One region of the Nonomuraea sp. CA-141351 genome, then DNA from elsewhere that is predicted to be linked to it. Evidence: riboswitches for the same ligand, from Rfam matches in the RefSeq annotation. Region 1 holds a riboswitch; each other region holds the start of a gene.

Region 1 (7,234 bases):
ACGGAATCGAACCGTTGACCTTCTCCTTACCATGGAGACGCTCTGCCGACTGAGCTATAGGGGCCTGTCCGGCGCTGCGGACAGGTGTAACCATACACGGCACTCACCGATGATGCGAACTCGTTCTGGCCTCCGCGCGCTCCTCAGCCCGCCACCGCAAGGGCAGCTCGATGACCTCGCACAGATCCGCCAGGTCGACGTGCCTGGCCACCTCCGCGACAGAGGTGCAGTCGGCGACCACCCACCCGTGCCGGCGCACCCGCAGCACCTGCCGCCCAGCGCACACCAAGCCCACGACCTCGTAGCCGTCAAGGCCGACCCATCGCCTTTCCATAGCGGCACAGAGTATCCGCCGGGTCTCTCAATTTTTGCCACGCCACACGCGTTACAGACATACCGAATCGGTTCAGAGCCGATAGAAGCCCGCGAAGTCCTTCCTCCGCGCGATGTCGTCGACGCGCACCACGGCACCGGTCTCGGGGGCGTCCATCATCTTCCCGCCGCCGAGATAGATGCCTACATGATGGGTTTTGACATCCTTTTCGGTGATTTTTCCAAAAAAGACCAGATCCCCAGGCATGGCCGCCGCGACCCGGCGCATCCGCCGTACATGATCATTGGTGTTCCCCGGCCCCAGCACGTCAGACCCGTGCGCCAGGGCGTACACCCACCGCGCGAACCCCGAGCAGTCGAGCCCGCGCGTCCACGCGGCCGGGCAGGGCTTGATCTTCCCCTGATAACCCTTGCAGGTCCCCGCCGACGGCCCCGGCTCCGCGTCATGGCCGCCGCCCCATGAGTAGACGATCCCGCGCTGCTCGACCTCGTACGCGATCCGCACGATGTTCGGCGCCACGTACAGCTCGAGCGGCACGGAGGCCGTGGCGGCCACCAGAACCAGCACCGCCACCCCGGCCGCCGACCGCCACCGCCTCATCCCGACCCCCGACAGCTTTCAATAGCTCCAGGAATCATCCTGCCTTACGCCGCTTCATCCCGCTTTGAGGGTGAGCTTCACCGACCCGACAGTGACGTTCATGCCGACCGTGCCCTTCGACCGGGACGGCTTGGTGGTGATCGTGAACGTCACCTTCTTCCCCCGCGCCAGCTCCCCGATCTGGCACAGCACCGCCGTGCCGCTGAACTTGCACCCGGGCGCCTTCACCACGCGCTGCCCGCCGAACGTCCGCCCCGACACCTTGACGTCCTTGACGGGGTGCGGGCCCGTGTTCGAGACGGTCACCGTGTACGTCTTCCTGCTCTTCGCCGCCCCCGAGACCGTCACCTCGGCCGGAGGGTTGGCCAGCTCCTTCAGCTGGGACTCTGAGCCGTTGTACGAGTTCTGGCCGCCGGCCAGCGTGCCCTTCTCCGCCGACTGCCAGAACGTGTGCTTCTTCCAGCTCTTCGGCAGCTCACCGGGGTCGTCGCCCCAGCGGGCGATCCAGAGGGGGTTGGACTTGAACGCGTCGGAGTTCCCCGTGCAGGTCTGCCACCAGCTCGTGGTGGTGTAGATGATCGCGTGGCGCCCGGTCGCCTGACGGTACTTCTTGGTGAAGTCCTTGATCCAGGTGACCATGTCCTCGGTAGACAGGCCGTAGCAGTTGTTCTTGCCGTTCTTGTCCTTGTACGGGTTGTCCTCGATATCGAGCACTCCCGGGAGCGTTTGGCCGTCGCTGCTCCAGTTTCCGCCGTTCTGGAGGAAATAGTCGGCTTGAGTCGTCCCATCGGATTCGTGTGGTTGCGCAAAGTGATATGCGCCCCGGATCAGCCCCGCGCCCGCGGCGCCGCCGAACTGCGCGTCAAAACGTGGGTCCCGGTAGTTCGTCCCCTCGGTGGCCTGGACGAACGCGAATTTCCCGCCTCCTGAGGCGACACTTTCCCAGTCGACGTCGCCCGTCCAGTTACTGACATCGACCCCGGGAACGCCATCGGCCGCTTCGGCGACCCCGCCCATCCCTAAAACGGCAATTACCGCGAATAACCACAGACGTTTCACGCGGGAGATCATTGCGGAACAGCACACAACGCCGCAAGTCTCGAAATATCAACTGCTTTCGACGTATCGACGCAATAGACCGCCCCGAGCCCAAGCGGCCGCGCCCCCGCCACCCACTCCCGCCACCGTTCGTCGCCGAGCTCCACGTCGCCGTGTATCGCATGCCGCACCCGCCGCTCGTAACGGCGCCTGGCCAGCTCGGGCGCCACCTCGCACCAGACCTCGCGCACCTCCGTCCCGGCCTCGACGCCGGCCCGCGCGAGCCCGGCCACCACCGTCGTCGCAGCGGCGCCAGCCACGGACTTTCCAGCACAGCGCCCCGCCCCGCGCTCGCCAGCAGCGTCCACATGCTCTCCCCCGCAGCGGCCCCAAGCCGCCTGCTCCACTCCCGGTCGCCCACCCCGGAAGGCCGGTCGAGCATGTCGGCCAGCGTCTCCTTGAGGTCGTCCTTGCTGAAGACCGGCAAGCCGAGCGCTCGCCCCAGCGCCCGGGCGACCGTGGTCTTCCCGGCCCCAGGCAACCCGTTCACCAGCACCACCAGTCGGCACACGACCAAGCATCGTGCCAGAAGCGGCGGAAAAACTTCCGCGCACCGGGAAACCCGCAGCTCAGCCCTCTGAAATTCGCCGTCGGAGGCAACGGCGAAAGACGGTGTTTCCGCAGGTGGGAGAGGTTCATGAAAGTCACGTTCGCGTTTGCCAAACCGGATTCGGGCCGCACAAACTTGGTTCGATCCTCAATCGCGCCCCCGACCAGGGGTTTCTTTGCCATGCCCGGAGGAGGGCGACCGTGATCCATGCCCGGGGACTGACCCGAGTGTTCAAAGTCAAGAAGGAGAGAGTGGAAGCCGTACGCGGCATCGACCTCGACGTGGAGGCGGGTCAGCTCGTCGCCTTCCTCGGCCCGAACGGCGCGGGCAAGTCCACCACGCTGCGCATGCTCACCACCCTCCTGCCGCTCACCTCCGGCACCGCCACGGTGGCGGGCCGCGACGTGGCGCGGGACCCGGCGGGCGTGCGCGCCCGCATCGGGTACGTGGGCCAGCGCAACAGCGCCGGAGAGAACTTCCTCGTCCGCGAGGAGCTCGTCACCCAGGGCCGCTGCTACGGCCTCGCCGCCAGGCAGGCGGCCGCCCGCGCCGACGAACTGCTCGACCTGCTCGACCTCAGGCCGCTGGCCAGGCGGCGGCCCGGCACGCTCTCGGGCGGCCAGCGCCGTCGCCTGGACATCGCGCTCGGCCTCATCCACCGCCCTGGCCTGCTCTTCCTGGACGAGCCCTCGACCGGCCTCGATCCGACGAGCCGCGCGGACATCTGGCAGCACATCCTCCGGCTGCGGGAGACGTACGGGACGACGCTGTTCCTGACGACCCACTACCTGGAGGAAGCCGACAACATGGCCGAACGCGTGGTGATCATCGACAACGGCCGGATCATCGCGGACGGCACCGCCGAGCAGCTCAAGAACGACCTGGCCGGCGACCACATCACGATCACCACCAGCACGGAGGAGGAGGCGGGCAGGGCCGCCGGCGTCGGCGGCGGCACCGCCGAGGGGACGACCGTGCGCCTTCGCGTCCCCAACGCGGCCGCCGCACTCCCCGACTACCTCAGAACCCTGGACGGCTCCGGCATCAAGGTCACCACCGCCGAGACCGCCCGACCGACCCTCGATGACGTGTTCCTCGCTCTTACCGGGAGAAGCCTCACCGATGACGACATTCCTGCGTGACACCGCCACCGTTTTCTCCCGCGAGTTCAAGCCGGTCGTGCGCGAGCCCGTCAGCCTGCTCTTCGAGATGGGGCAGCCGCTGCTGTTCCTGTTCCTGTTCGGGTCGCAGCTCGACGGGGCCGTGGGGTCGTCGTGGCAGTGGTTCGTGCCGGGGATCCTGGTCATGATGTGCCTGACCGGCCCCATGGGCGCCGGTTACACGCTGCTGGTCGAGCTGATCGGCGGATCAATGGAGCGTCTGCTGGTCACTCCGCTGAACCGTACGGCGATGCTGGTGGGCCGCACCATGAAGGCCATGATCGTCCTCCTGGCGCAAGCCGTCCTGATCATCCTCCTGGCTCTCCCCCTGGGCTTCGACCTGCACCTGGCCGGTGTCCTGGCGGGCCTGGCCCAGCTGGTCGTGTTCGGCGTCGGCCTGGGCGCGTTCTCGTTCGTCCTGGCCATCAAGTCGGCACCCGGCGGCACGCTGTTCTACATCGTCAGCCAGTCGATCCTCTTCCCGCTGCTGCTCCTCTCCGGGGTGCTGCTCCCCCTGGACACGGCCCCGGCCTGGCTACGGGTGCTCGGGCACGTCAACCCGGTCACGTACATTGTCGACGCGCAGAGAGCCCTCTTCGCCGGCAACCTGACGAACCCCTCGATCCTCTACGGGACCGCTGCCGCGTGCGCGATAGCCGCGGTCGGCCTCTATCTGGGCAACCGCGCCATGCGCCAGGGCGTCTGAGACCCTTGATGGGTGACTCATCTGACGGTCCCCTGGATACCCGTGCGCCACCGGCTCGACGTGATCCTCTCCCAATCGCTCCCGCCCTTGGACAAGACCACGTCGGCGTTCGCCTTCGTCTCGGACCAGACCGGCAGAACCCTCATGACCTGCGTGGACAAGGAGGGCCGCGGCTGGGACATCCCCGGCGGCCACCTCGAACCCGGCGAGACGGCGACCGAAGCCGCAGCCCGGGAGCTGTATGAAGAAACCGGCCTCCGCCTGACTCCTTCCGCCCTGTCCCTCTTCGCCTGGCAACGCATCGAGCTCCTCGACGCCGCCCCCGCCGACTACCGTTACCCGCCTCTGACGTACATGGCGATGTTCAGGGCGCGTCTCCCCCACCCGGGCCCGCCGACCCACCCACCGGCGGGCTCGGAAAGCACCAGCGCGGCCTGGCTGCGGCCGTCGGAGATCAACCGCCTGTGCCCCGACCGCACCTGGCTATCCCTGCTGGACGGAGCGGGCCCGCTCTAGACCCGCTGGGCACCGAGCCGGCCGCGCAGCCCCGCCTTGACATCCGGCCACTCCGCGGCGACCACGGAGAACATGGCAGAGTCCCGCAGCCTCCCCGCCTCACCCGGCGCCCACGACGGCGACCAGTTGCGCAACACGCCCTCGAACCGCGCGCCGACCCCCTCGATGGCCCGCCGTGACCGCTGGTTGCGCGCATCCGTCTTGAGGTCGACGCGGGCCACCCCGAACGTCTCGAACGCGTACGTGAAGAGCAGGAGCTTCGCCTCGGCGTTGATCCCCGTGCCCTGAGCGGACGCCGCCAGCCACGTCCACCCGATCTCGACGGCCCGCAGACCGTCCCGCTCCGGCCACGTCCGGGGATCCCAGAACGCCGTGCACCCCACCGCCGCCCCGTCCCGTACGCGAACCTGCGCGAAGGGCGTCAGACCCTCGCGACGGAGCTGAGCCTCCAGGTAAGCCTCCACCTCGGCGGCCCGGGGCACCAACGTGAACGCGTACGACGAACGATCCTCCTCAACAGCCCGCGCCAGATCCGGCGCATGCGCCATCGTGAGCGGCTCCAGCCGGACAAGTGATCCTCGGAGCACGGGAACATCGAGCCGCAGGCTCATCAGGCCTCCTCATCGCTCCTGGCATTGGCACCTTTCCCGCAGGCAGGTTGCCGGACCGTCACAGGGCCAGGTCCCTCGGATCCTCTGGATGAATCTTGGTGAACAGGATCATGCCCGCGCCACCGGGACGGCGTCAACAGGATTCTGGACAAATACAGCATGACTTCCAGCGCCGTTATCCTGCGCACATGTCGATCACGGACGAGGAACTGGCTCTGACGGCGGCGCAAGCAGGAGCCGCCGTCGTGCACGCCAAGTACGGTGCGGCGCTGACGCGCTTCGAGAAATCCGCGGGGGACTTCGCCACAGATGCGGACGTCGAAGCGGAAAAGGCCATCCTCGACGTCATTCGCACCGCTCGGCCGGACGACGCCGTGACAGGCGAGGAGGGCGGACGCACGGGTGGGGACGGTGCGGAGCGCATGTGGCTGGTCGATCCCCTGTGCGGCACGCTGAACTACGCTGTACGGAACATGTTGGTCGCGGTGAACGTCGCCCTGCGCGTGGGCTCCGACATCACGGTGGCGGCCGCGGCCGACCCGTTCGCCGGCGAGGTGTTCTGGACGGATGGCGCTCACGCGTACGTCCGCCGCGACGGCGTGGACGAGCGGCTCACGCCGTCGTCCGGTTCGCGACTGGTGGACGTCAACCTCGATCCGCCGTTCCCGAACGAACCGAGCTTCCGGGCTGTCCGGCTGCTCGCCGACCCGGGATTCGCCGAGCGCTTCCGCCCGCGCGTCGTCTCCACCACCCTGGCGGTGGCGTGGGTCGCCGCCGGTCGCCGGGCCGCGTACGTCACCGACGGCCATCTGCGGGACAGCGTGCACTTCGCCAGCGGGATCGCGTTGTGCCAGGCCGCCGGATGCGTGGTCACCGGCATCCACGGTCAGCCACTGCACACCGGCGCGGGCGGACTCGTCGTGGCGGCCGACCGGGAGACGCACTCCGCGCTGCTTGAACTCATCGGGAGCCGGCTCGCCTCAGGACGTCCGCACCAGTGAGACGAGATCATCCCATCGGGCCATGAGCAGTCCCAGAGCGGCGCCGAAGACACCGGCGACGACGCTGAAACCCGGATCGAAGGAACCGTCCACCAAGGAGCCCGCCAGCCCGAGCAGGGCTGTCACGACCAGAATGACGTTGCGGACCACGTGCTCCACGCCCAAGGGCGTCTGGGAGGCGCCGAAGCACCGGCAGGGAACGGCGGCGCCTCTCCGGACGACCATGGTGACCGCGACCGTGAGGCAGCCGAGCAGCCCCGCCGCGAGGACGAACGCCGCTGATCCGGCCCACCGGAAGGGAAGCACGGCCAGAGCGATGACACCCGCCTCGGCCACCGCCGTCGCCGCTGCGGCCACCGGCACCTTCGCGTCGGCGACCACCGCCATCGCTCTGGTCGACGCGACGAACTCGCTCCAGGCGCCACGGCTGGAGATCTTGCTCCCGAGGGCGAGGGCGAACACCGTGAGCAGCAGCAGCCTGCTCGCGACATCGACGTACTGCATGATCGCAACCTGCCACGGCCGAGCAGATCCGGCAAGAGCACCGCGTCCGGTCACCCGATGTCGGCGCCCTCACGGTAGCCGCTGGCCTGGGTGTCGAAGAGGTGGGCGTACCGGCTGCCCATGGACATGAGCTCGTGGTGCGTACCCTGCTCGA
Region 2 (7,234 bases), 1.6 Mb from region 1:
TCGTAGGATCCGACGACCACCCCGGTGAAGTACTGCCGCTCGCCGAACCTCTCCGCGGGCCCCTCGGGAAAGGCCACCGGCCGCACGGTCGCGGGCCGCCCCGTGCGGGAAGAGCCTGACCAGACCCTGTCGAGCACGGCGATGCCCACGGTGGCGACGAACGTCTGCGTGCTGTCGGCGTACGTGGCGCGCAGGGCCATGCGGCAGCCGCGTAATACGGCGGCGGGCTGGAACGCCGTCCGGCAGGGCGCTTCGGGCGCGACCCCGGCCAGCACGTACGTGATCCGTGCCCCCGACGGGCTCACGCCGGGCACGGTCTCGGGGAAGATCTGCGCCACCGGCCACGCACGCCAGCGCTCTGACACGGGCGGCTCCGGTAGCGGCCAGATCACGGAAAGTATGGAGAGCAGCACAACGGACAGTTGGAACACGTTGACCTCGAGCGGGAGATCTCGAGCGGGAGGGGAGGATGCCCGCGCGTGCATTCTGACACGTGACTGGAGGTCATTTGGTGAACAGACCGATACGCGGAGTAATTCCGATCTGCGAAGTTCGACCTAAGGGGTAGGGGAAAGTCGGACATGTGCTCCAGGTGGGAGCCCCAGCCGCTGCGCCGCGTCGCCGGAATTGACCGCGATCGCGACCAGCCCCGCCGAGTCCGCGAACGCCACCAGCTCCCCGGGCGGCACCGCCGCGAACGTCTCCCGGTACGGCAGCGCGAGTTGCCTCCGCCCGAGCCATACCCCGAGCGTGTCGCCCACCCGTACGCCGAGCGCCTGCAGGTCGCCGGCCGCGATCGAGAGCTGGGTGTTGCCGTAGCGGTCGACCGAGACGACCTCGCCCTCCACCGAGCCGTCGCGCAGCAGCGAGGTCGGCTCGGGCAACGAGACCAGCCGGCCGACCGGCACCTCGGGCCCCAGGTCGGACGTTCGCAGCCCGCCGCACAGCCGCCCCGCGACCGGCGAGAACACGTCGCGCCCGTGGAAGGTGGGGGAGACCGGCCGCAGGAAGTGCGCGTCGTTGCTGATCTCGTACGCGGCCTCGGCGCCGCCGCTGGCGCGCACCGCCCACGACAGCAGCCCGTTGTCGGGGCCGATGAACACCCGGCCGCCCGCCTCGACGGCCACCGCGCGCCTGGCGCCGCCCGCGCTGGGATCGACCGCGCCGATGTGGATGCCCTGGGGGAGGTAGGGGATGGTCTGGGCGAGAATCGCCGCACCACGCCGTACGTCTCCCGCGGGGACCAGGTGACACACGTCGATCACCCGCGCCTCAGGGGCGATCCCGGCGATCACTCCATGACACGCCGCCACATAGCCGTCTTCGAGCCCATAGTCGGTGAGGAGTGTGATGACTGAGGTCACATTTCGTGACTGTACGTCTCTCAATCCGCCGTGAACAGCCGCACTCGGCACATTACGATGAGGACGGGCCGCCTGCGCGCATCGGCTCACGCCCCTTTCGAGGAGGACACCATGGGAGCACCGCTCAGCGGTGACAATGCTGCCCAGGAACCGTCCGGCCAACCACTCTCAGAACGCGATATCGAACTCCTCGCCTTCGAGCGCCAGTGGTGGCGCTACGCGGGTGCGAAGGAGCACGCCATCAAGGAGAGCTTCGGGTTCTCCGCCACGCGCTATTACCAGTTGCTCGGTGAGTTGATCGACAGGCCGGAGGCACTCGAGCACGATCCCATGCTGGTCAAGAGGCTGCGCAGGTTACGATCCACCCGCAGGCGTGACCGTGCGGCCAGAAGGCTCGGCATGCGTCCCTGACCGGCTGGGTACGGCAGCCGCGTGAGGAACATCCCTGGAATGGAAGCGATCTTGAAGGATCCGGCCGGCGCCGTGATCGGGCTCGATTTCGACGGCACCCTGTCGCCGATCGTGCCCGACCCCGCCAAGGCCGTGATCCACCCGAAGGCCCCCGAGGTGCTCGCCGAGCTGGGTGCCCACGTCCTGGCGGTGGCCATTGTGACCGGCAGGCCGCCGGCCACCGCTCTGGAGCTCGGGCCCGGCCTGGCCGACGTGCCCGGGCTGGTCGTGCTCGGGCACTACGGCTTCGAGCGCTGGGAGAACGGCCGGATCTCCGGGCCCCCGCCCCCTCCGGGCGTGCTCCGGGCCGAGGCGGAGCTGCCGCTGCTGCTCGACGCGTTCGGCCTGGAGGGCGTGGCCGTCGAGGACAAGGGCCGGGCCGTGGCCGTGCACACCAGGCGCAGTCCCGACCCCGAGGGCGCGCTGGCCAGGCTGCGCGAGCCGCTGGCCAAGCTGGCCGAGAAGCACGGCCTGGTGGTCGAGCCCGGGCGTTTCGTGCTGGAGCTGCGGCCGCCCGGCATGGACAAGGGGCAGGCGCTCAGCCTGTTCCTGGCCGAGCGGGCCGCCAGGTCCGTCATGTTCGTCGGCGACGATCTGGGCGACCTGGCCGCGTTCGAGGCCGTACGCACCTCCGGGCTGCCCGGCGTGACCGTGTGCAGCGGCTCCGCCGAGGTCACCGCCCTGGCGGAGCAGGCCGACATCGTGGTGGACGGGCCCGACGGAGTCGTGGCGCTGCTGCAAGAACTTGCGTCGGCTTTCAGTCGTTCGTGATTGGTCTGCAAGTCTCGCTGCCTAGGGTCGGGCGCATGTCCAAGCGATACCTCGCCGCCGCGGCCGTGGCCGCTGCCACCCTCCTCGCCGTCTCCATGCCCGCGAGCGCCGCGCCCGCCCAGCCGCTCAAGCTGCGTAACGGCCTGACCCTCTACATCCCCATCAAGTGGAAGGTCCACGGCGCCGGCACGGACGCGGTGCAGATCGTGACCGGCAAGTGCGCCAAGCCGCAGGGATGGGGCACGCCCGAGTGCGACGCCTTCTACGTCTTCGGCCCCAAGTACATCAAGCACGGCCGGGAGTGGTTCGGCCCCTACACCGGCAAGGACCCGTTCTACACGGCGAGCGACGTACAGCCCTGCCCGGTCAACAAGAAGTGGGGCGAAAGGATCGGTCCCGAGGTCACGAGGGGCCTGCGCCAGGTCGGGGCGGGGCACAAGGCCGCCTACAACGCGTGGCGGTCCACCTGCGCCGGCTACTCCGGCACGAAGGTGCTGGCCCGTTTCACGCAGCGCGAGTGGTACCTGCCGAAGAGCAAGATCCTGGTCGTCGACCAGTGGGACACGCCGGGGCTGGCCGACGTGCTCAAGAACGCCGACTGGAGCTGAGGACCACCCTAGATCTCGGCGAGGGCGTCGAGCTGGGCCGCGAGCCACTTCTGCGGCGGCAGGGCGGTGGCCGCCGCGTGCAGTTTGTCGCGGCGCATCCGGCGCTCGTCCTCCGGCATGACGAGCGCCTGGTGCAGCGCGGCGGCAGTGCCGCTGATGTCGTACGGGTTGACCACGAGGGCGTGCGGGCCCAGCTCGGCCGCCGCCCCCGCCTCGCGTGAGAGCACCAGCGCGCAGCGCGGCGACAGGACCGGGCCCTCCTTGGCGACCAGGTTCATCCCGTCGCGGATGGGGTTGACCAGCAGCACGTCGGCCATCCGGTACGCGGCCAGAGAGCGCGGGTAGTCGTCGTTGACGTTGAGGATCAGCGGGTCCCAGTCCTCGGTGGCGTACTCGTCCTCGATCTCCTGGGCGCAGCGCTGCACCGACGCGGTGTACTCGCGATATTCGGGCAGGTCGTGCCGGCTCGGGTACGCGAAGGCCAGATGCACCACCTTTCCGTGCCACTCGGGGTGCGCGTCGAGGAACTCGCGGTAGGCCACCAGGCCGCGCACGATGTTCTTCGACAGCTCGGTGCGGTCGATGCGGACGATCAGCCGCCGGTCGCCCACCTGCTCCCTGAGCGCGGCCATGTGCGACTCGACGTCGGGCTCGCAGGCCCGCTCCCACAGCGCCTCGCCGTCCACGCCCAGGCTGTGGACGCCGATGCGGGTGGTCCTGCCCTCGTAGGTGACGCTGCGGCCGGCGCGGTCGGCCTCCGCGCCCAGCAGCGCCTCACAGCAGTCCATGAACGCCTGCGCCCACCGGTCGGTGAGGAACCCGGCGTGATCGGCGCCCAGGATGCCCTCCAGGACCTCTCCGGCCACTTCGTCGGGCAGCAGCGAGAAGTATTCGGGCGGCGCCCACGGGGTGTGGCTGAAGTGGGCGATGCGCAGGTCGGGCCGCTCGGCGCGGAGCATCGCGGGGGTCAGCGTCAGGTGGTAGTCCTGCACCATCACGCGGGCGCCGTGGCCGGCCTCCTCGGCCAGCGCCAGCGCGAAGGCGCCGTTGTAGTCGCGGTAGGACTCCCACTCGCGTTCGAACCTCGTGCCGAAGTTGGGCGCGTTGGGGATGTCGTAGAGCAGGTGGTTGACGAACCACAGGGTCGAGTTGGCCACGGCGTTGTAGGCCCGGTGGAAGATGGCGGGCGGGATGTCGAGCATGCGCAGCGGGCCGGTGTCGTAGCCGGCGTGGTCGATCCTGCCGCCGGGCGCCAGGCGAACCGCGCTGCGGTCGCCGTCGGACAGCGCCGCGCACACCCACAGGACGCCCTCTTTCCTGGCCACCCCGGACAGCCCTGACACCAGGCCGCCGCCACCGCGCTTCATGGTCAGCTCACCGTCGTCGGACACGGTGAACGAGACCGGTCCTCTGTTGGAGGCCACCAGGACGCTGTTCATCTACGCTCCCTTCGCCCATAGGATCCCAGCTATGGCGCTTGATGAGCTAACCGAGGAACTCGCCCGCTCCGCCGCTGCAGGAGATCATCGCGCACTTGGCGAGCTTCTGGCGCGAATCGAGCCCGATGTGATGCGTCACTGCGCCCGGATCCTGCCCTACCACCAGGACGCCGAAGAGGCCTCGCAGGACACGTTGCTGGCCGTGGCGCGCAACATCGGGCGGTTCGAGGGCCGGGCGAGATTCAGCACCTGGCTCCACATCGTGACGGCCAACTGCGCGCGCACCACGTACAGGTCGCTCAAGCGCAGGGCGGCCGAGCAGAGCTCCGACGAACTGCCCGTGCAGAAGCCCGACGTGCGGCGGGTGAGCGTGATCGCCGGCTCGCGGCTGGACCTGCTCGACGCCATGGAGGCGCTGGAGGCCGACAAGCCCGACCTGGCACAGGCGTTGGTGCTGCGCGACATCGTCCAGCTCGACTACAGCGAGGTGGCCGAGCAGCTCGGCATCCCGCTCGGCACCGCCAAGTCGCGCATTCACCAGGCGCGCAAATACGTGCAGGGAGTGCTGGGTGAGGACTACCGTTGAGACGGCACGTCTCAAGTTCTGAGACGAGTAGCCATTTCGGCCCCCTGGGCAGGTAGAGTCCATTTCAACAACTGAATATTGCTCATCCAGAGGGGTGGAGGGACCGGCCCTACGAAGCCCCGGCAACCCTCCCGGCTTGAGGCTCGCGACCTGGCGAGGCCGACCGGGACAAGGTGCCAATTCCGGTCTGCGGTCAAGGTGGCCGCGGGCGAAGATGAGGGAAGGCCTCGCTTCATGTCGCTTGACTTTGGTCCTGCTGTCGGTCTGTCCTGCCGCGAGTGCGGTACGCGTTACCCCCTCGGTCCCAGCTTCGCGTGTCTGGAGTGTTTCGGGCCGCTCGAAGCGGCCTATTCCTTCGGCACCGTGACCCGGGCGGACATCGAGTCGGGCCCCGCCAACATCTGGCGTTACCGGTCGTTGCTCCCCGTCCCTGTCGACGTCGCCAGTAAACCCAACATGAACCCGGGATGGACCAAACTGGTCAAGGCCGGAAACCTCGGGCGCGCACTCGGTCTCAAGTCCCTGTACGTCAAGGACGACTCGGGCAACCCCACTCATTCATTCAAGGACCGCGTGGTGGCGATCGCCGTCGAGGCGGCGCGTAACTTCGGCTTCCACACGCTTTCCTGCTCCTCCACCGGCAATCTCGCGGGTGCGGTCACCGCCGCGGCGGCGCGGGCCGGGCTCGAGGCGTGCGTGTTCATCCCGGCCAATCTCGAAACGGCGAAGATCGCTATGGCCCGCGTGTTCGGCGGCAAGCTGATCGGCATCGACGGCACGTACGACGAGGTCAACAGATTCTGCTCGGAGCTGATCGGCGACCCGCTGGGCGACAAGTGGGGGTTCGTCAACGTCAACCTGCGGCCGTACTACGCCGAGGGCTCCAAGACGCTCGCGTACGAGATCGCCGAGCAACTCGGGTGGCGGCTGCCGGAGCAGATCGTCATCCCCATCGCCTCGGGCTCGCAGCTCACCAAGATTGACAAGGGCTTCCGGGAACTGATCCAGCTGGGCCTGGTCGAGGACACGGCGTACAAGATCTTCGGAGCCCAGGCGGCCGGATGCTCGCCGGTCTCCACCGCGTACAAGGCCGGGCATGACGTCGTGCAGCCGGTCAAGCCCGACACCATCGCCAAGTCGCTGGCCATCGGCAACCCGGCCGACGGGCCTTACGTGCTGGACATCGCCCGGCGCACCGGGGGTGCCGTCGAGGACGTCACCGACGCCGAGATCGTGGCCGCGATCAAGCTCCTGGCCTCGACCGAGGGCGTCTTCGCCGAGACCGCGGGCGGGGTCACCGTGGGCGTGCTGAAGAAGCTGGCCGAGAGCGGGCGGCTCGATCCCGAGGCCGAGACCGTGGTGCTCAACACGGGCGACGGACTCAAGACGCTCGACGCGATCAGCGACGACGCCAAGCCCACGGCCGTGATCCGGCCCTCCCTCGACGCGTTCCGCGCGGCTGTCTGACAACCAGGAAAGGCGAGTTTAACCATGAGCGTTACTGTGCGGATTCCCACCATTCTGCGCACGTACACCGGGGGCAACGCGGAAGTCAGTGGCGAGGGCGCGACTCTTCGTGACGTCCTCGTCAAGCTCGACTCCGACTACCCGGGGATCGGCGCGAGAATTCTGGATGAATCGGGCAAGATTCGGCGTTTCGTCAACGTTTACGTTGGGGAAGAGGATGTCCGATTCGTCGACGGGCTCGACACTCCAGCACCTGAGGGCACTCAGATCTCTATCATCCCGGCAGTCGCCGGCGGCTGAGTGCCATAGATCACAGTGTTGAAGGCGCCCCTAGTGGGCGCCTTCTGCTTTTCCAGGCCAAATGAACCTTTCAACGGCCTTCGATGCGAAGAAATGCGACGTTTGTGGATTGACTCTGTTGCCAAACCCCGTGCCACAGGTATGGTCGAGGGCGATCGTCTGGCTGATTTTCCGTTAAGTCAGGTGATTACGGGTCTCGCGGAGGAATGGGCGAGATCTGTGGGCCCAGTAAGAGGAGTCGGAAGTGGC
Region 3 (7,234 bases), 980 kb from region 1:
GGAGCTGGTGGAGGGCGTCGACCAGCAAGGGGTACGCCTGCGCGAGGACCTGAGTCTGCAGAGGCCGGATTGAAGCCCACCCACCCTGGCCACCTGGTCGGCATCGTCATCGTCGTCGCGCTGATCGCGTGGGGGGTGGTCAGACCGGTCTACTCCGATTTGCCCCTCATGCCGTGGACCGCGATCCCCACCGTGCTGCTGCTGGCCATCGGCGAGGGCTTCAGCGCGTGGACGACCAAGGCGAGGATCGCCAGGAAACCGGGCACCAAGCCCGTGGAACCCCTGTCGGTGGCCAGGCTGGCCGCGCTGGCGAAGGCCTCGGCGTACGCGGGGGCGGTGTTCGGGGGGTTGTTCGCCGGATTCGCTCTCTACACGGTGCAGATCTTCGACAGGGAGACGCCGCGATCGGAGTTCTTCGTCGCGACGGGGTCGTTCCTGGCCTGCGTGGCGCTGATCTGCGCCGCCCTCTACCTGGAGCACGCCTGCCGCATCCCGAAGGACTCGGACGAGCAGAAGCCGGACTAGGACAGATCCTCGACGGCCGGCCGCGTGCTCGCGCGCAGCCGGTCGTTCCATGTCTCGCGCTGCAACAGGCGCAGCGCCCGGCGGATCACGTCGCTCGGCCGCTCGCCTTCGCGCAGAGCGTTACGGATGATCCGCTCGTCTTCGGGGTTGGCCCGGAACTCGATGTCAACCATGGTCAGAGCCTATTGACCGGCCGATTCCCCCGCCCTGCTTTTGGGCGACCTCAGCTCTGCGGCGGCCGAACAGGTATATGACCGGGGTGGTGCAGATCAGCGGTCCTATGATCGCGATCGGGCGCTCCAGCCACCACTTCAGGTCAGGCGGGATCTCAGTGCCCAGGCTGCCGAAAAGCCACCACGACAGCCCCAGCGCGATGGCCATCCCGGTCGTGTGGAAGAGGAAGAGCGGCAGCGCGTAGCGATTGATGAAGCCGTTCACCCGCCGCCAGCCGGGCCGCTCCAGCACGCGCTCCATCGACGGCCGCAGCACCTCCACCAGCCCGATCTGGAACAGCAGCAGGGCGACGATCACGAACGTGGGCGGCGCCATGTTCGACCACTTGTCGCCCGGCACACCCACCATCGAGCCAGGGTAGATGCCGGAGTAGACCAGGCCGAACAGGGCGAACAGCCCCGTCCAGAGCACCGCGACGTCGTAGCGCCTGGGCAGGATGACGATGCGGTCGTAGAAGAAGCCGGCCTGGTGGGCGAGCCCCCAGATGAGGATCATGTTGAGCCAGCCGACCCAGTCGACCCCGTACCGGAAGCGCACCACGTCCACCACCAGCGACGCGCCGCCGAGCCAGATCAGCGCCAGCACGTCGTAGCGGCGGTGCAGCCAGAGGGCCACCGGCAGCAGCGCGATCAGCACGAGGTAGACGCCGAGGAACCACAGCGGGCTGAGCACCAGCAGCACGACCCGCCACATCCAGTCCACGTGGAACGTGAACGTCACGATCGCTCCGATGGCGATCCACACCCCGGACAGGAACAGGGCGGGTAAAGCCAGCGCGCGGATGCGCCGCCAGACGAACGAGCCGATGCCGGTGCCGCGGGCCTGGGCCCGCTCCCAGGACAGCAGGTGCACGTGGCCGCCGACGTAGAAGAACAGCGGCAGCACCTGCAGCAGCCAGGTCAGGATCCACAGCCCGGAGGTGAAGCCCAGCGGGCTGGTGGGCTCGGGGCCGTCCGGCTTCCACTGCAGGATGGTGAACGCCCAGTGCCAGACCACGACGACGCACAGGCTCAGGGCGCGGAGCCAGTCAACGTACTTGTCTCGCTCGGCCTTCACTTGTCGATGTCACCCACGACGAAGAACATCGAGCCGAGGATGGCCACCATGTCGGCGACCAGGTGGCCGGGCAACATCTCGCGCAGCACCTGGATGTTGCTGTACGAGGCCGAGCGCAGCTTGAGCCGCCACGGGGTCTTGTCTCCCTTGGAGACCAGGTAGTAGCCGTTGATGCCGAGGGGATTCTCGGTCCACGCGTACGTGTGCCCCTCGGGCACCTTGAGCACCTTCGGCAGGCGCTGGTTGATCGGCCCGGGCGGCAGCGAGCGCAGGTGCTCGACGCAGGCGTCGGCCAGGTCGAGCGAGACCTTGAGCTGGTCGAACAGCACCTCGAACCGGGACCGGCAGTCGCCCGCGTGCCGCGTGACGACCTTCACGGGCAGCTCGCGGTAGGCGAGGTACGGGTCGTCGCGGCGCAGGTCGAAGTCGACCCCGGAGGCCCTGGCGATGGGGCCACTGACGCCGTACTGCATGATCTGCTCGCGGGAGAGCACGCCGACGCCCTTGGTGCGGGCGATGAAGATGTCGTTGTGCAGGATGAGGTCCTCGATGTCGGGCACCCGGCGGCGGGTCTCCGCGACCGCCTCCGACACCCGGTCGAGCCAGCCGAGCGGCAGGTCCTCCTTGAGGCCTCCGACCCGGTTGAACATGTAGTGCATGCGTCCGCCGGAGATCTCCTCCATGACCGCCTGGATGCGCTCGCGCTCGTTGAAGGAGTAGAACAGCGGCGTGATCGCGCCCAGCTCCAGGGGATAGGAGCCGAGGAACATCAGGTGGTTGAGCACCCGGTTGAGCTCGGCCAGCAGCGTTCGCGCCCACACGGCCCTGACCGGGGGCTCCATGCCGAGCAGGCGCTCGGCGGCGATCACCACGCCCAGCTCGTTGGCGAAGCCCGACAGCCAGTCATGCCTGTTGGCCAGCATGATGATCTGACGGTAGTCGCGGACCTCGAACAGCTTCTCCGCGCCTCTGTGCATGTAGCCGATGATCGGCTCGGCGGCGGTGATGCGCTCGCCGTCGAGCGTCAGCCGGAGCCTGAGCACCCCGTGGGTCGACGGGTGCTGCGGGCCGATGTTGAGGATCATGTCCTCGGTGGCCAGCTCTTTCGCGCCCGCACCGATTCCGACCACACGTTCCGTCATATGGCCATGCTGCCACCGCACCGGTGGGTGATCCAGCCGGGGGGATGGTCAAGGAATCGTATGGAAACGCATCCCTAAGCCGGACATGGGGAGAAAGACCGGGAATGGGGGGAGAAAACACCATGAAGAGAGCTGTGTTCGATGTCGCGGCCCTGATCGCGCGAGTGGCGATCGGCGTCATCTTCCTGGCTCACGGTTTGCAGAAGTGGTCGAGCGGTCTCCCAGCCGTGGGGCAGGCATTCAGGGGGGTCGGGATCCCGATGCCCGAGCTCACCTCGGCGTACGCGACCGTCGTGGAGACCGTCGGCGGCCTCTTCCTGATCCTCGGCCTGCTGGTGCGGCTGGTGGGGCTCCTGTTGCTGCTCGACATGCTGGGCGCGATCGCGTTCATGCACGCCGGCCACGGTGTGCTCGCCATCACCGGTGGCTGGGAACTGCCCGGCGCGCTCGGGGCGCTGGGCCTGCTGTTCCTGGCGCTCGGCGGTGGGCGGATCGGGCTCGACGGCCTGTTCGGCGCGATGTTCCGCCGGCGCGGGGAGCGCCGGGCCGCCGAGGAGGAGCTCGCCGCGTACGCTCCGGGCGCGCGCCCTCCGGAGCCGTCGAACGTCACGACCATGACCGGCGGGCCCACGACGCCCATGGCGTCCAAGGAACCGGCGGAGGCGCCACGCGTGCCCAGGCAGCCCAGCGAGCGCCGGGCAGGCATGATCAACGACGACGACATGAGAGACATCGACGCCCTGGTCTCCGACGAGCCGCCGCCGCACCGCAAGCCGCCGAACAGGGAATGAGGCTCAGCGGGTGACGAGATCCCGCAGCGCCCCGATCAGCCGGTCGACGTGCTCCTCCGTGGTGCCGATGCCGATCGAGGCGCGCACCGCGGAGGCGGTGCCGTCCTCGCAGCCCCCATCGGTCTCGTTGAGCAGGTGCCGGACGAACGGGTGCGCGCAGAACTTCCCGTCGCGCACCCCGATGCCGTACTCGCTGGAGAGCACCTCGGCCACCTCGCGGGCCGAGTAGCCGTCCACCGTGAACGACACGATGCCGACGCGCGGGTGATCACCGCCCCAGAGTGACAGCTCACGCACGCCCTCGATCGAGGCCAGCCCGGAGCGCAGCCGGGCGATCAGCCGCTCCTCCTCCCGCACCACCGCGGTCCAGCCGGTGGCCGTGAGCGCGTCGCAGGCCGCGGCCAGCGCGATGGCGCCCAGCACGTTGGGGGTGCCCGCCTCGTGCCGCGGCTCGGGGTCGTCGTGCCACTCGGTCTCGTCCCCGACGGAACGCACCGCGCCACCGCCCTTGAGGTACGGCTCACCATCCGAGAGCCAGTCCCGGCGCCCGACCAGCACCCCGGCGCCGAACGGCGCGTACAGCTTGTGCCCGGAGAAGGCCACGTAGTCCAGATCGAGCGCGGTCAGGTTGAGCCGCCGGTGCGGTACGAGCTGGGCGGCGTCCACCAGGATGCGGGCCCCGTGCCGGTGCGCGATGTGGGCCAGGGCGGCGATGGGCCAGAGCTCGCCGGTGACGTTCGAGGCGGCGGTGACCACGAGCAGCTTGGGCCCGTCGATCGCGGCCAGCGCCTCGTCGGCGGCGCGGACGGCCTCGCCGGGGAAGGCGGGCGGCGCCAGTCGTACGGACTTCTTCCAGGGGAGGAGCGAGGCGTGGTGCTCGGTGTCGAAGACCACGGTGGTCGTGCCGGCGGGCAGGCAGCCGGCCAGGAGGTTCGTGGCGTCGGTGGTGTTGCGGGTGAAGATCACGGCGTCGTCCGGGCGGGCGCCGACGAACGCCCTGACCGTGTGGCGGGCCTGCTCGTAGCGGGCGGTGGTCAGCTGGGAGGCATAGCCCGCGCCCCGGTGGACGCTGGAGTAGGCCGGGAGCGCGGCGGTGACGGCGGCGCTGACCGGCTCGAGACAGGGCGCGCTGGCGGCGTAGTCGAGGTTGGCGTAGCCGACGAGCCTTCCGCCCTTGACGGGCACCTCGAGATCGGCCCCGAGTACGGCGGGAATCGGCCTGCTCGTGACGGCGGGAGCCGCCTCAACGGCCTGGGCGGGGACAGAGCTGAAGATCGTCAGCGTGGACACGGCACATCTCCCTCAGGGTCTTCGGACCCCTGGAAGCAGCCACGGAGCCCGCGCTTGCCCGCCACACCTCGTGACGGACCAGGTCTTCACCCGGGGCACCCCGCCGCGGACGCGAGGGTTGCCGGCCAGCAAGCCGGGGCTTAGTGCTGGCACTCATGACCTACGACGGGAACTATAACCGAAACCCCACCTTCGATCGCAAGTCGGCGAACTTCTGCGCCGTGTGGCTCGTTGCTACCGGAAACCCCGCTCACGTGTCATGGAGGTGCGCAGATGTTGGACTGGGTGACCGACCCGCAGATCTGGATCGGCTTCTTCACCCTTGTCGCCCTGGAGATCGTCCTGGGGATCGACAACATCATTTTCATCTCCATCCTGGCCGGGAAACTACCCCCTGAACAGCGCGACAGAGCCCGCGTGCTGGGCCTGGGCGCGGCCCTGGTCAGCCGCCTGCTCCTGCTGCTCGCCCTGTCGTGGGTGGTGCGGCTCACTGAGCCGCTGTTCGCCGTCTTCGGCCACGACATATCGGGACGTGACCTGATCCTGCTGCTCGGCGGCCTGTTCCTGCTGGGCAAGAGCGTCACCGAGATCGGCCACAGCATGGACGCCCCCGCGGGCGGGGACGGCAAGAAGGCGGCCGTCACCTCCTTCACCTCGGTGATCCTGCAGATCATGGTGCTGGACGTCGTGTTCTCGCTCGACTCCGTCATCACCGCCGTCGGCATGGTGGACCAGCTCGGCGTGATGATCGCGGCGGTCGTGGTGGCGGTGCTGGTGATGCTGTTCGCCTCGGGGCCGATCAGCAGGTTCGTGGACCGGCACCCCAGCATCAAGATGCTGGCGCTGTCGTTCCTGGTGCTGATCGGCGTGGTGCTCATCGCCGAAGGCTTCGGCCAGCACATCCCCAAGGGCTACATCTACTTCGCGATGGCGTTCTCGCTCGTCGTCGAGCTGCTGAACATCCGGATGCGCAGCAAGCGCGCCGACCGGAAGCAGGATGGTTCCGCTCCTACTATGAAATAGTGCGCTTTGACCCTTGGGATCCGGATTTCGTGGCCCACCCGTACCGCGTGTACGACGAGCTGAGGCGCGAGTCGCCCGTCAGCTACTTCGAGCCGACGAACCAGTGGCTGATCTCGCGCCACGCCGACGTGAACGCCCTGCTCAGGGACCGCCGCCTGGGCAGGTCCTACCTGCACGTGGCCACCCACGAGGAGTTCGGCAAGCCGCCTGAGCCGGAGTTCCACGAGCCGTTCTGGCGGGTGATCAGGGCGGGCATGCTCGACGTGGAGCCGCCGGTGCACACCAGGCTGCGCCGGCTGGTATCCAAGGCGTTCACGCCGCGCATGGTCGAGTCCCTGCGGCCCCGCGTGCGCGCCGTCGCCGAGGGACTGGTGGACGCGTTCGTGGAAAAGGGCGGCGGCGACCTGATCGCCGAGGTGGCCGAGCCGCTCCCGGTGACGGTGATCGCCGAGATGCTCGGCATCCCCGAGCAGGACCGCCACCTGCTGCGCCCCTGGTCGGCGGACATCTGCGGCATGTACGAGCTCAACCCGGCACCCGACGCCCAGCACGCGGCCGTACGCGCGGCGTCGGACTTCGCCGGCTACCTCAAGACCCTCGCCGCGGAGCGCCGCCGGACCCCGGGTGACGACCTGATCAGCGCGCTGGCGCAGATCGACGAGCTGACCGAGGACGAACTGGTCGGCACGTGCGTGCTGCTGCTCAACGCCAGCCACGAGGCCACCGTGAACGTGACGGGCAACGGCTGGTGGGCCCTGTTCAGGAACCCCTCCGAACTCGCACGGCTGCGCGAGGACCGCTCGCTGCTGCCCACGGCCGTCGAGGAGCTGATGCGCTGGGACACGCCGCTGCAGATGTTCGAGCGCTGGGTGCTGGAGGACATCGAGGTGCACGGCGTGGGGATCCCGCGCGGGGCGGAGGTGGCGTTGCTGTTCGGGTCGGCCAACCGCGACCCGGCGGTTTTCGACGAGCCGGACCGGCTCGACGTGGGCCGCGCGGACAATCCGCACATCTCCTTCGGGGCCGGCATCCACTTCTGCCTCGGGGCACCGCTGGCCCGCATCGAGCTCATGGAGTCGTTCGGCGCCCTGTTGGCCCGGGCGGGCAAGCTGGAGCTGCGGCAGGAGCCCGCCTGGAAACCCGGCTACATCATGCGAGGGCTGCAGTCCCTGG

What was found. A riboswitch is a leader RNA that binds a small molecule or an ion and turns the genes downstream of it on or off. The one in region 1 is predicted to bind S-adenosylmethionine.
Region 2: it holds a riboswitch for S-adenosylmethionine, as region 1 does, so the genes downstream of both, thrC (threonine synthase) here and ACQPWU_RS03660 (GNAT family N-acetyltransferase) in region 1, are expected to answer to the same signal.
Region 3: it holds a riboswitch for S-adenosylmethionine, as region 1 does, so the genes downstream of both, ACQPWU_RS58755 (aminotransferase class V-fold PLP-dependent enzyme) here and ACQPWU_RS03660 (GNAT family N-acetyltransferase) in region 1, are expected to answer to the same signal.

The regions. Positions count from the first base shown of each region.
Region 1 covers NZ_CP191982.1:720,145-727,378, reverse strand. Annotated here, with positions in the region: tRNA gene ACQPWU_RS03705 (tRNA-Thr) at 1-64, opposite strand, end outside; gene ACQPWU_RS03700 (transposase) at 104-334, opposite strand; gene ACQPWU_RS03695 (C40 family peptidase) at 407-934, opposite strand; gene ACQPWU_RS03690 (GH25 family lysozyme) at 989-1,951, opposite strand; gene ACQPWU_RS03685 (hypothetical protein) at 2,002-2,292, opposite strand; partial or broken gene ACQPWU_RS03680 (AAA family ATPase) at 2,322-2,522, opposite strand; gene ACQPWU_RS03675 (ATP-binding cassette domain-containing protein) at 2,783-3,724, shown strand; gene ACQPWU_RS03670 (ABC transporter permease) at 3,705-4,448, shown strand; gene ACQPWU_RS03665 (NUDIX hydrolase) at 4,461-4,964, shown strand; gene ACQPWU_RS03660 (GNAT family N-acetyltransferase) at 4,961-5,575, opposite strand; SAM riboswitch class I at 5,582-5,670, opposite strand; gene ACQPWU_RS03655 (inositol monophosphatase family protein) at 5,764-6,576, shown strand; gene ACQPWU_RS03650 (MauE/DoxX family redox-associated membrane protein) at 6,556-7,080, opposite strand; gene ACQPWU_RS03645 (ABC transporter ATP-binding protein) at 7,131-7,234, opposite strand, start outside.
Region 2 covers NZ_CP191982.1:11,836,200-11,843,433, reverse strand. Annotated here, with positions in the region: gene ACQPWU_RS55795 (hypothetical protein) at 1-365, opposite strand, end outside; gene ACQPWU_RS55790 (SAM hydrolase/SAM-dependent halogenase family protein) at 558-1,364, opposite strand; gene ACQPWU_RS55785 (DUF3263 domain-containing protein) at 1,476-1,775, shown strand; gene otsB (trehalose-phosphatase) at 1,815-2,585, shown strand; gene ACQPWU_RS55775 (hypothetical protein) at 2,621-3,193, shown strand; gene ACQPWU_RS55770 (alpha,alpha-trehalose-phosphate synthase (UDP-forming)) at 3,202-4,632, opposite strand; gene ACQPWU_RS55765 (RNA polymerase sigma factor) at 4,664-5,218, shown strand; SAM riboswitch class I at 5,298-5,439, shown strand; gene thrC (threonine synthase) at 5,453-6,685, shown strand; gene ACQPWU_RS55755 (MoaD/ThiS family protein) at 6,710-6,985, shown strand; gene ACQPWU_RS55750 (cold-shock protein) at 7,230-7,234, shown strand, end outside.
Region 3 covers NZ_CP191982.1:12,495,113-12,502,346, reverse strand. Annotated here, with positions in the region: gene folK (2-amino-4-hydroxy-6-hydroxymethyldihydropteridine diphosphokinase) at 1-73, shown strand, start outside; gene ACQPWU_RS58780 (DUF3180 domain-containing protein) at 70-525, shown strand; gene ACQPWU_RS58775 (hypothetical protein) at 522-698, opposite strand; gene ACQPWU_RS58770 (acyltransferase family protein) at 691-1,815, opposite strand; gene ACQPWU_RS58765 (NADH-quinone oxidoreductase subunit D) at 1,812-2,957, opposite strand; gene ACQPWU_RS58760 (DoxX family protein) at 3,080-3,748, shown strand; gene ACQPWU_RS58755 (aminotransferase class V-fold PLP-dependent enzyme) at 3,752-5,038, opposite strand; SAM riboswitch class IV at 5,084-5,199, opposite strand; gene ACQPWU_RS58750 (TerC family protein) at 5,312-6,061, shown strand; gene ACQPWU_RS58745 (cytochrome P450) at 6,061-7,234, shown strand, end outside.